DNA from 3 places in the Pantoea sp. CCBC3-3-1 genome. Region 1 is predicted to be linked to each of the others. Evidence: predicted binding sites of a transcription regulator. Region 1 holds the regulator's gene; each other region holds the start of a gene.
The links. Region 1 encodes Fur, which represses iron uptake genes when iron is present. Its sites were predicted from a motif close to ATAATAATGAGAACNACTATCAA; they were not measured.
Positions count from the first base shown of each region.

Region 2: fhuF (siderophore-iron reductase FhuF) is a predicted target of Fur. The motif match lies at 1,986-2,008, and genes of this name have one in related genera.
Region 3: efeU (iron uptake transporter permease EfeU) is a predicted target of Fur. The motif match lies at 1,932-1,954, and genes of this name have one in related genera.

Region 1 covers NZ_CP034363.1:1,403,182-1,406,463, forward strand. The annotation lists gene EHV07_RS06670 (beta-N-acetylhexosaminidase) at 1-844, shown strand, start outside; gene fur (ferric iron uptake transcriptional regulator) at 911-1,354, opposite strand; gene fldA (flavodoxin FldA) at 1,729-2,259, opposite strand; gene ybfE (LexA regulated protein) at 2,401-2,682, opposite strand; gene ybfF (esterase) at 2,812-3,282, opposite strand, start outside.
Region 2 covers NZ_CP034363.1:645,317-648,598, reverse strand. The annotation lists gene EHV07_RS02920 (DUF1435 domain-containing protein) at 1-218, opposite strand, end outside; gene EHV07_RS02915 (GGDEF domain-containing protein) at 480-1,577, shown strand; gene fhuF (siderophore-iron reductase FhuF) at 2,043-2,837, shown strand; gene EHV07_RS02905 (YbaK/EbsC family protein) at 2,909-3,282, shown strand, end outside.
Region 3 covers NZ_CP034363.1:2,820,315-2,823,596, forward strand. The annotation lists gene efeO (iron uptake system protein EfeO) at 1-998, opposite strand, end outside; gene efeU (iron uptake transporter permease EfeU) at 1,050-1,883, opposite strand; gene putP (sodium/proline symporter PutP) at 2,236-3,282, opposite strand, start outside.

The sequences.
Region 1 (3,282 bases):
GCACGGCATTGGCAGAATGCAGGCGTGGCAGGATGGCCTGAAGGATGCCGAAAGTTCTCAGGCCTTTGCCACGGAGCACGTTGCGGTTAACTTCTGGGATACGCTGTACTGGGGCGGCTTTGATTCAGCCAATGACTGGGCGAACAAAGGTTATCAGGTCATTGTCTCTAACCCGGACTATGTCTATATGGATTTTCCGTATGAGGTGAATCCGCTGGAGCGCGGTTACTACTGGGGAACGCGCTTTAGCGATGAGCGTAAAATGTTCAGCTTTGCGCCGAATAACCTGCCACAAAACGCAGAAACCTCCGTAGACCGCGACGGCAAACCTTTTTCCGCGAAATCGGATAAAGCCTGGCCGGGCGCTTATGGCTTATCCGCCCAGCTGTGGAGCGAAACCGTGCGGACCGACGATCAGATGGAATATATGATCTTTCCTCGCGTTGTTTCGGTTGCCGAGCGGGCCTGGCATCGGGCTGCATGGGAGCAGGATTATCAGCCGGGCAGAGAATATATCGGTGGGGAAACAGCGCATGTTGACCACCAGGCGCAGCGAAAAGACTGGCAGCGATTTGCTAATCTGTTGGGGCAGCGTGAGCTGGCAAAACTGGATAAATCAGGTATTCACTACCGTCTGCCGGTGCCGGGCGCACGCATCGTTGCTGGCAAGCTGGAAGCCAACATCGCATTGCCAGGGATTGCTATCGACTACTCGCTTGACGAGGGAAAAAGCTGGCAGCGCTATGACCAGGCCGCGCAACCTGAGGTGAAGGGGAAGGCGATGGTGAGAGCGGTCAGCAGCGACGGCAAGCGCTTTAGCCGGAGTGAAACGCTGACAAACTGATTTACAAAATCTGAACAGCAGACGAAAAAAAACCGGTGAATTTCACCGGTTCTTTACTTGCACAGCTTACTTATCGTGCAGTGATTCGTCTTCGCGGCAGTCGCCGGTTGCGCAGTGACCATACAAATAGAGGCTATGGTTGCTGAGCTTGATGCCGTGACGTTCGGCGATATCACGCTGACGGGTTTCGATTGATTCATCGCTGAACTCGATCACTTTACCGCAGTCCAGGCAGATAAGATGATCGTGATGATGCTGCTGCGTCAGTTCGAAAACAGATTTACCGCCTTCAAAATTATGACGGGTCACGATACCCGCGTCGTCAAACTGGTTCAGAACGCGGTAAACCGTCGCCAGACCAATTTCTTCGCCCATATCGATCAGGCGTTTATATAAATCTTCCGCACTGACGTGATGGCTCTCTGGTTCCTGAAGCACTTCCAGAATTTTCAGTCGGGGAAGCGTGACTTTCAGGCCGGCCTTCTTTAATGCGGTGTTATTGTCAGTCATGCGGATATTGTCCTGTTACTTTGCTAGTCACTAAGTGGCTGAAAAGCCCTGAGCATCGGTCGACGCAAAAGCTGAGCGTCTCATTATAGAACTGATGCTTCGAAATAGAAACCACAGCGGGATTGCGCAACCGTTGAGGGAAGTAAGGATGAAAAGTCGTTACGTCCGGGAAAGCAAGTACCCATTTTCGCTGAGTTAACATTTCGCGCTGCCTCATCGCTGCCGCCGCCAGGGCGTAAGGCATATTGATGAGCTGGGTGACCGATGGCGTTATTCTACAGTTTTGCAGATGAAAGTTACAAATATGTACCTATTACTTCTATAGGAAAAAACAGTGACCCGATGTGAGATAGCTCGCACATCAGGCCCTTTCCTTATGCCTCAAGAATCTCTTTCAGCTGGAGTTCTTCATAAATCTGTTTGACCCACTTTTCGGTACGTTCGTTGGTCAACTCCGGCTGACGATCTTCATCGATGGCGAGGCCGAGGAAGTGATTGTCATCCGCCAGCCCTTTAGAGGCTTCAAAATGATATCCTTCGGTTGGCCAGTGACCGACGATGACCGCGCCGTTAGGCTCGATGATATCGCGGATAGTGCCCATCGCATCGCAGAAGTATTCTGCGTAGTCTTCCTGATCGCCACAACCAAACAGCGCAACCAGCTTACCGTTGAAGTCGATCTCTTCCAGCGTAGGGAAGAAATCGTCCCAGTCACACTGGGCTTCGCCGTAATACCAGGTTGGGATGCCCAGCAGTAAAATATCAAAGGCTTCAAGGTCTTCTTTGCTGCTTTTAGCGATATCATGAACTTCCGCAACCTCTTTACCGAGCTGCTTCTGGATCATTTTTGCAATGTTTTCCGTATTGCCCGTATCGCTGCCAAAGAAAATGCCTACGATTGCCATGATGTTAATAACCTCTTAAAACTTATAATGGAGGCGGCTAGCCTGCTTGTGTTAACGGCAATGATAGCAGACAGATTCAGGGGGATAAATCAGTAATCCGTCCGCATTTGTCGCTTTGTGCTTTGCCGCTGTATGAGCGTATTAGCGCTCAGGATGGGCCAGCTGGGCCATCACCATTTCTTCAATCAGCTCGCTGCGGCTCATATTACGCTGCTCGGCAAGCTGGTTCAGAGCATCAACCGCGTCACTGTTCATTTTCAGTTCCACGCGCTTCAGCCCGCGCACTTTATCACGCTTAAGCTGATTGCGTTTGTTGATACGCAACTGCTCATCACGCGTCAGCGGATTGGTTTTCGGTCGTCCCGGGCGACGCTCATCTGCGAACAGATCGATCGTGGTGCGGTCCGTGTTTTCTTTTGCCATAGAATCGTGATACTGAAAGGCTGGAGTTCTGATGGATTGAGCCATGATGTCACTGTCGTTGAGGCAGCGACAAAATTTTAGCGCGCCATCATACCCCAGTGAAAGTCGTGACGACAATGATTTAGCTTTTTAACAACCTTTTTGTTTCTGCTGAGCAAAAAAACGGCTGATAGCGCGTAAAACAGCATCAGGTTTTTCTGCATGCACCCAGTGACCCGCGCCGGCAATCACATGTGCGCGTGCCGCAGGGAACTGTTTCAGCAGTGCTTCACGATATTCCTCCGCCAGATAAGCGGAGAGTTCACCGCGAATAAACAGCGCCGGGCGTTGCCAGGCAGGCAGCGGTTGCCAGCCGATAATTCGATCATAGCATTGCCACAGCGCAGGGACATTAAATCGCCAGCGGCCTTCATGAAAGGACTTCAACAGGAATTGAATCACCCCTTCTTCATTGATTGTCTGGCGCATCAGGGCAGCCGCTTCGCTACGCGAGGTGACGCCGGCTTCGCTTACCGCATTTAGCGCCGCAAAAATCTCATCATGGTGACGGGTAGGGTAGGCGACCGGCGCAATATCAATTACCACCAGCTGTTCAACGCG
Region 2 (3,282 bases), 760 kb from region 1:
AGCAGATAATGGCGCAGACGTTTGTGGTAAAGCATGACCGCCGTGGCCAACAGGGCAATGACCATCACCACCCGCCATTCGGCAAAGGAGAGGTGCAGCAGCGTAATCAGTGGCATTATCGCGCAGGGAAGCAAGACACCCCATCCGCTATCCAGTCGTTTATTTAACATCCAGCTTATCCCCCACAGTCCGCACGCGGTGATCATTGCTATCAGCATCGCCGTATCCACACCTTTTTAAATGATAATGATTACCAATAGCATATAAGAATCCTTATCACTTTGCAGCTAAATTTGCTGGCGCTTTGCGTAATCTTTACACTCGATGATGACAGTGAGGGCATAAAGTGATAAATTGCCCGCGTTCGACTATTAAGTAAATTCAAATAATATCAGCTTCAAACTATTCCAGGTTGAAATCAGGCCAGCCTTTCAGGTTGCGTCAGGGAATATTCACAGGGTAGTCATGAGTAAAAAATAATGAAATTACAAAGCTATGATGAATTGCTTCGCAGCAAGCATCGGCTGTCGCTGATGCTATTTCTTTTTTTAAACACAGCCACATCGCTCTTTTATTTATATCATAACGAGGAAAACCCGCCTTTTTTATTCACGCCGCCGCTGCTGGTGATTGCACTATTGAGTGTGACAATATTGTTATGGATGCTGTTACGTCCCGGACGCAAATTTCCACCCTTAAATATCGCTGCGGCAATAACCGGTTTACTCTGGAGTTGGCAAATTGTATTTAAGTATCAACTTGTCTTTTATTATGACAGCAGCTTTTTGATTATCAGCCTGGTCAGCGTCTTTTTTATCAGCGCCATTGCGCTGGGCGATCATCTGCTGGCGTTCTGCCTGCATATCGCCCCGCCAACGCTGGCGGTGCTTGTGCTGGATCGTGGTGAGAACACGCTGCTGCTGCTGTTCACCATTATCCTGCCCCTGACCGGTTTTACGCTGCACCACCTGATGCAGCAGCGTCGCGACCGCTTTACCCGTCGGCTGGTGAGCCAGCTGTACGAAGAGAAACAGACCTACAGCGACCTGAGCATGCTTGACCCGCTGACCGGCCTGTATAACCGGCGTGGCCTGGCAAGCCGCCTGAAGAATATCCTCGACAACCACGCCGGCAGCCACTTTCTGCTGCTGCTGGATATCGATCATTTCAAAGCCTATAACGACAACTACGGCCATGCCATGGGCGATCAGGCGCTGGCCAGGGTTTCGGTGGCCATTCGTGACGCTGTCCGCTCCCGCGATATTGTGACGCGCTACGGTGGCGAAGAGTTTCTGGTTTTACTCACTAATGTGAACGAGTCGATTGCCATGAAGCTCGCTGAACGCATCCGCCAGTACGTGCAGGAATTGTCCATTCCTCATCTTTTTAATGAGCGAGTGGCGACGCACGTGACGATCAGCGCGGGTTTTGCCCCCCTGCATGCGGATGATTTTGACAGCGCACTGACCAATGCCGATCGCGCGCTTTATCTGGCCAAAAACCGCGGTCGAAATAATATTCTTTCTCATGCAGCTATTTCGCAGAGCGATCTTAGTAAGACTGTCGACGGGCCATAATATTGCCTGGCCCGGCGCGAAGCCGGGCCTGTTCTCGCCTGATACCCCGCTATTATCCCCCCTCTTTTTTCCTTCGAGGTATTATTTGACTTATTTTAAATTGCGAACTGTAAATATGCTCTGTTGCAGATTAAATTCGGCCAGTAAGGCGAACATGCCTGGCACCAATAATTGCCAGCATTGCTAACAGCAAATTTTGCTTAAATAGTGATTTATGCCGCGATAATTTTAGCTACCTGAGAATAAACCTTTTCCAACAAATTGCCTGTCAGCCCGGAAAATGGATTAAATACCGTTAAATTCCATTAAAACAGCATGATTATTCCCTGTTGTTATTATGGCTTTTAGATTATGCCATGCCCGCTGTTAAACGCACAAAATGCTGCTTGTTTGCACAATCCCCCTCAGATACAATCAAGAACGATTATCATTTGTTTTCCTGTTTGGTTTATTGCGGAACCCCTCATGAGCACCATTTTGCGTCAGGCATCTGAGTATGGCTCTTACCCGCTGATCTTCCTGCAAAGCGATCGCTCACTGGCGAGCTCGCTGCGCGATTTGCTCAGTGAGCATCGTGCTTATTTCCTCGATACCATCAAGCTGGGCGGCGAAGCGCCGGCTGGCTGTATGACGCTGAAACGCTGGTCGCAACCGGAAAACTTTGCGCGCCTGAATCAGCGCTACGGCGATTTTATCTATCGTGATAACGGCGGACTGGCGCGTGAGAACAAACCCTTGCAGTCGCTCTGGGCACAATGGTATTTCGGCCTGCTCCTGCCGCCAATGATGATGGCGCTGCTGCTGGAAAATCGTGCGCTGGACTGTTCGCCAGAGCATATTCACGTTGAATTCCACGAAACCGGCCGCCCTGCGGCTTTCTGGATTGACGCGCGTGAAGATGAAGAGGCACGTTATCTCAGCCCGCGCCGCCGCATGGATCGCCTGATCCAGCAGCATCTTATTCCGGCAGTTGAGGGCATTGAGCGCCACGGCGACATCAACGGCAAACTGATCTGGAGCAACAGCGGCTTTGCCGTCTGGTGGTTCCTGGGCGAACTCGCACCGCTGTTGGGTGAAGCGCTGCGTGCAGAGTTGGAACACGCTCTTTTCTTTAGCCGCTCGCTGCTCGACGGTTCTGATAATCCCTTCTACCGCACCATGTTGCCGCGCGACGGTGAAATGCAGCGCCGCACCTGTTGCCAGCGCTATCGTCTGCCGGATGTAGAACGCTGCGGCAACTGTACGCTGAAACCTGTCTGATTTTTTCTCCATCCGTTTACAGCCCGGCTTCTCTGTGGCAGCGTTATCGCCTCAAAATGAGGGAGATAAGCATGAGCCTGGAGTCTGTACGGCAGTTTTTTGCCGAGCGCGCACCTGATATTGGTATTATTGAGCTGGCCGAAAGCACCGCCACCGTTGAGCTGGCCGCCCGCGCCCATCACGTTAAGCCCGGCCAGATAGCGAAAACGCTCTCGCTGAAGGTGAAAGATCGGGTTGTGCTGATTGTGACACGCGGCGATGCGCGCCTTGATAACCGCAAACTGAAAGCCATGCTGGGCGCAAAAGCACGCATGCTCAGCACCGACGAAGTGGTGAGCTGGACCGGTCACCCGGTGGGCGGCGTCTGCCCTTTCGGGTTGGAAACGCCTTTGCAGGTTTTTTGCGACGTATCGCTAAAAGATTTCGCAGAGGTGTTGCCCGCCGC
Region 3 (3,282 bases), 1.4 Mb from region 1:
GTGCGGTATTTGCTTAAAATCACGTCAACTTTTTTAAAGTTCGCATCCACTCTGCTTAGCAAGGTGGCATCGGCTTTTTGCAGCATGGGACGCAGCAGGTCGACAATTTTTTGTGCGCCGTCAACGTTCGCCTGGAAATCCCACAGGTCGGTGCGGCTGTAGCGATCTTCTTCACCGGAGATCTTGCTGGAGGCGACTTCTTCAATCAGATCGGCCGCGCCGCCTACCACTTTGCCCGGTGGGAAAGCCAGCTCGTTAATCCGTTTTTGCAGATCCAGCGTATCGGCATAGAGCTTGTCGGCGTAAGGCTGCATGCCCTGCGTGCTGTTATCGCCAAACAACGCCTTTTCCAGACGGTGGAAACCGGTGAATTTCGGATCGGCGGCTTTTTTCTCGTAGTCGTCTTCACGCGCATCAATGCTGCCATCAAGATCGGAGAAGAGTTCAGCGATAGGTTCAATGCGCTCATAATGGCGGCGCGTAGGTGCGTACAGCGCTTTTGCTTTGGCAGTGTCGCCCGCTTTTATCGCATCGGTAAAGGCTTTGGTGCCCGCCACCAGCTCCGTTACCTGCTGGGTAACCCAGGTTTTGTAGTCGGTAATCGGCACGGTCAGTTGCAAAATATCCGGCTTGCCGTTAACCGGTGCGCTGTTGCCTTTCACAATCAGCTTGCCTTTCGCGTTGCTCAGCAAGCCGCAGGTCATCTCATATTCGCCCGCTTCCAGATTAGCAGTCAGTTTTTGCGTAAAACCAGGCGCGATATTCTCACGCTCTTCCACGACCATTACCCCCTTCAGAATTTCCCATTCCAGACCTTTCTGGCTGTGGTTCTGAATAATGAACTGCGTCTTTCCCGCATTAACGGTGACGGTCATTGGATCGCACTGCTTATCGTTGACGCTGATTTTAACCTGCGGCACATCGGCCGCGACGGCAGAGCCGGATAATAACGCGAGAAGCGCCGCTTGCAGTGCGGTATGACGGAAACGATGAATCATAGTCAATCCCTGTAAAAGTTGACGTGCCTGCAATCAGGCACGGACAAAAGCTTAACGCGTGGTGCGTAATGTGGAAGCGGGCGGGCGCGCAGGCATAAAGAACAGCAGCAGCGCCGGTATTAAGTAAATCAGCCAGGCCGCCACTTCACTGACGCTGGGGGCTTCCTGATAGCCGAAAAAGCCTTCAAGTAAGGTGCCTGTCAGGGTGCTGGTCGAAAGCGTGTTGCTGAAATCGAAGGCGACAGACTGGAACGCATTCCACAAACCGGCCTCATGGAAAGCCCGAATAGCGCCCGCCGCCAGCCCGGCCGCCACGAAGAGGATAAACAGGCCGGTCCATTTGAAAAATACCGCCATGTTGAGCCGCACGCCGCCCCAGTAAATCAGCATGCCGAGCACAATGGCCGTTGCCAGACCCAGTATGGCGCCTACGGGAGGTGCAATGCCCACATCCTGCTGAAATGCCGCCAGCAGGAAAAACACCGATTCCAGCCCTTCACGCGCAACGGCAAGAAAAACCATCACGATCAGTGCCCAGCCGCTGCCTTTGCCTTTCTGCAATGCGTTGTCGACCGCGCCTTCGAGCTGGACTTTAATATTGCGCGATACTTTGCGCATCCAGAACACCATCCAGGTAAGAATACAGACGGCAATGGTCGCAACGATGCCTTCAAACAGCTCCTGCTCTTTTTGCGGAAATTCGCCGGTTGTTGCGTTAATAAAATAGCCGAGACCCAGGCAGAGCGTGGCGGCGACAAAGACGCCAAGCCACATTGCACCAAACCACTCGCTGCGCTGAGTGCGCTGGAGATAGCTGGCAATCAGGCTGACGATCAGCGCGGCTTCCAGCCCTTCACGTAACATAATCAGAAAAGGGACAAACATAGATACCTTCAAGCGTGACGGGCGTTGAGCACCGGTAAAGAAGTGTAAATACAAACGATACCGATTATCATTATCGCCACAAAAAATACAAGTGGCCCGGAAAGGTATTTTCGCGATTTGCCTCGCGCCGGGCGCCCTCGCGTGACAGCTGCACGGGCAATCGCTCTGATTCACCCATTAAAAAGGCCCGCCGGAGCGAGCCTGCAAAAAGACACCCATTTTAAAGCGCGAGGGACACGGCACTGGAGTAGGCCATGGACGGCCCGTGTCGAGCTGGCAAAGATGCCGCTTTTTGCATCTTTACGGAAGGCCCGCGTCCCTGCGCCGTGTTTACGATCGCAAAGCAAGCAGATTAATGCGTATTGAATTCCGCTTCCGCAGTTTCAAAACGCTGTATCGCCGCGGCGGAAGGTTTACTACCCAGCAGGCTGAACACTACAATGCCGAGGCTGGCAAAGACGAAACCAGGAATGATTTCGTACAGATCCAGCCAGGCGTAATGCTTCCAGATCAGCACGGTTGCCGCACCGATAACGATACCGGCCAGCGCGCCGTTGCGGGTCATGCGTTTCCACATCAGCGAGAAAATCACGACCGGCCCAAAAGCGGCACCGAATCCTGCCCAGGCATAGCTCACCAGACCCAGCACGCGGTTTTCCGGGTTAGAAGCCAGCGCGATAGCAATAACCGCAACCAGTAAGACCATCAGACGCCCTACCCATACCAGCTCACGCTGGGTGGCATTTTTGCGCAGGAAGTTTTTATACAAATCTTCGGTCAGCGCGCTGGAGCACACCAGCAGCTGGCAGCTCAGCGTAGACATAACCGCCGCCAGGATCGCGGAAAGCAGAATACCGGCAATCCATGGGTTGAACAGAATGCGCGCCAGCTCAATGAAGATTCGCTCGCCGTTTTCGGTTACGCCTGCTGCCTGCTCAGGATGGTTCTGGAAATAAGCGATGCCAAAGAAGCCCACGGCAACCGCTCCCGCCAGGCACAAGACCATCCAGGCCATACCAATACGGCGTGCGCTGCGGATAGACCGGTGGGAATCCGCCGCCATAAAGCGCGCCAGAATATGCGGCTGGCCGAAATAGCCCAGACCCCAGCCCAGCAGTGAAATCACCGCGACAAAGTTCATATTTTTCAGCATATCGAGATTTTCGACGCTTTTGGCCTGAATAACCTGAAGGGAATCGCTCAGGCCGCCCACGGCAAAAATGACAATCACCGGCGTCAGGATCAGCGCAAAAATCATCAGGCTGGCCTGCACGGTATCGGTCCAGCTGACCGCCAGGAATCCCCCGACAAAGGTATAGATGATGGTGGCTGCTGCACCTGCCCACAGTGCCGTCTCGTAACTCATCCCGAAGGTGCTTTCAAACAGACGCGCACCGGC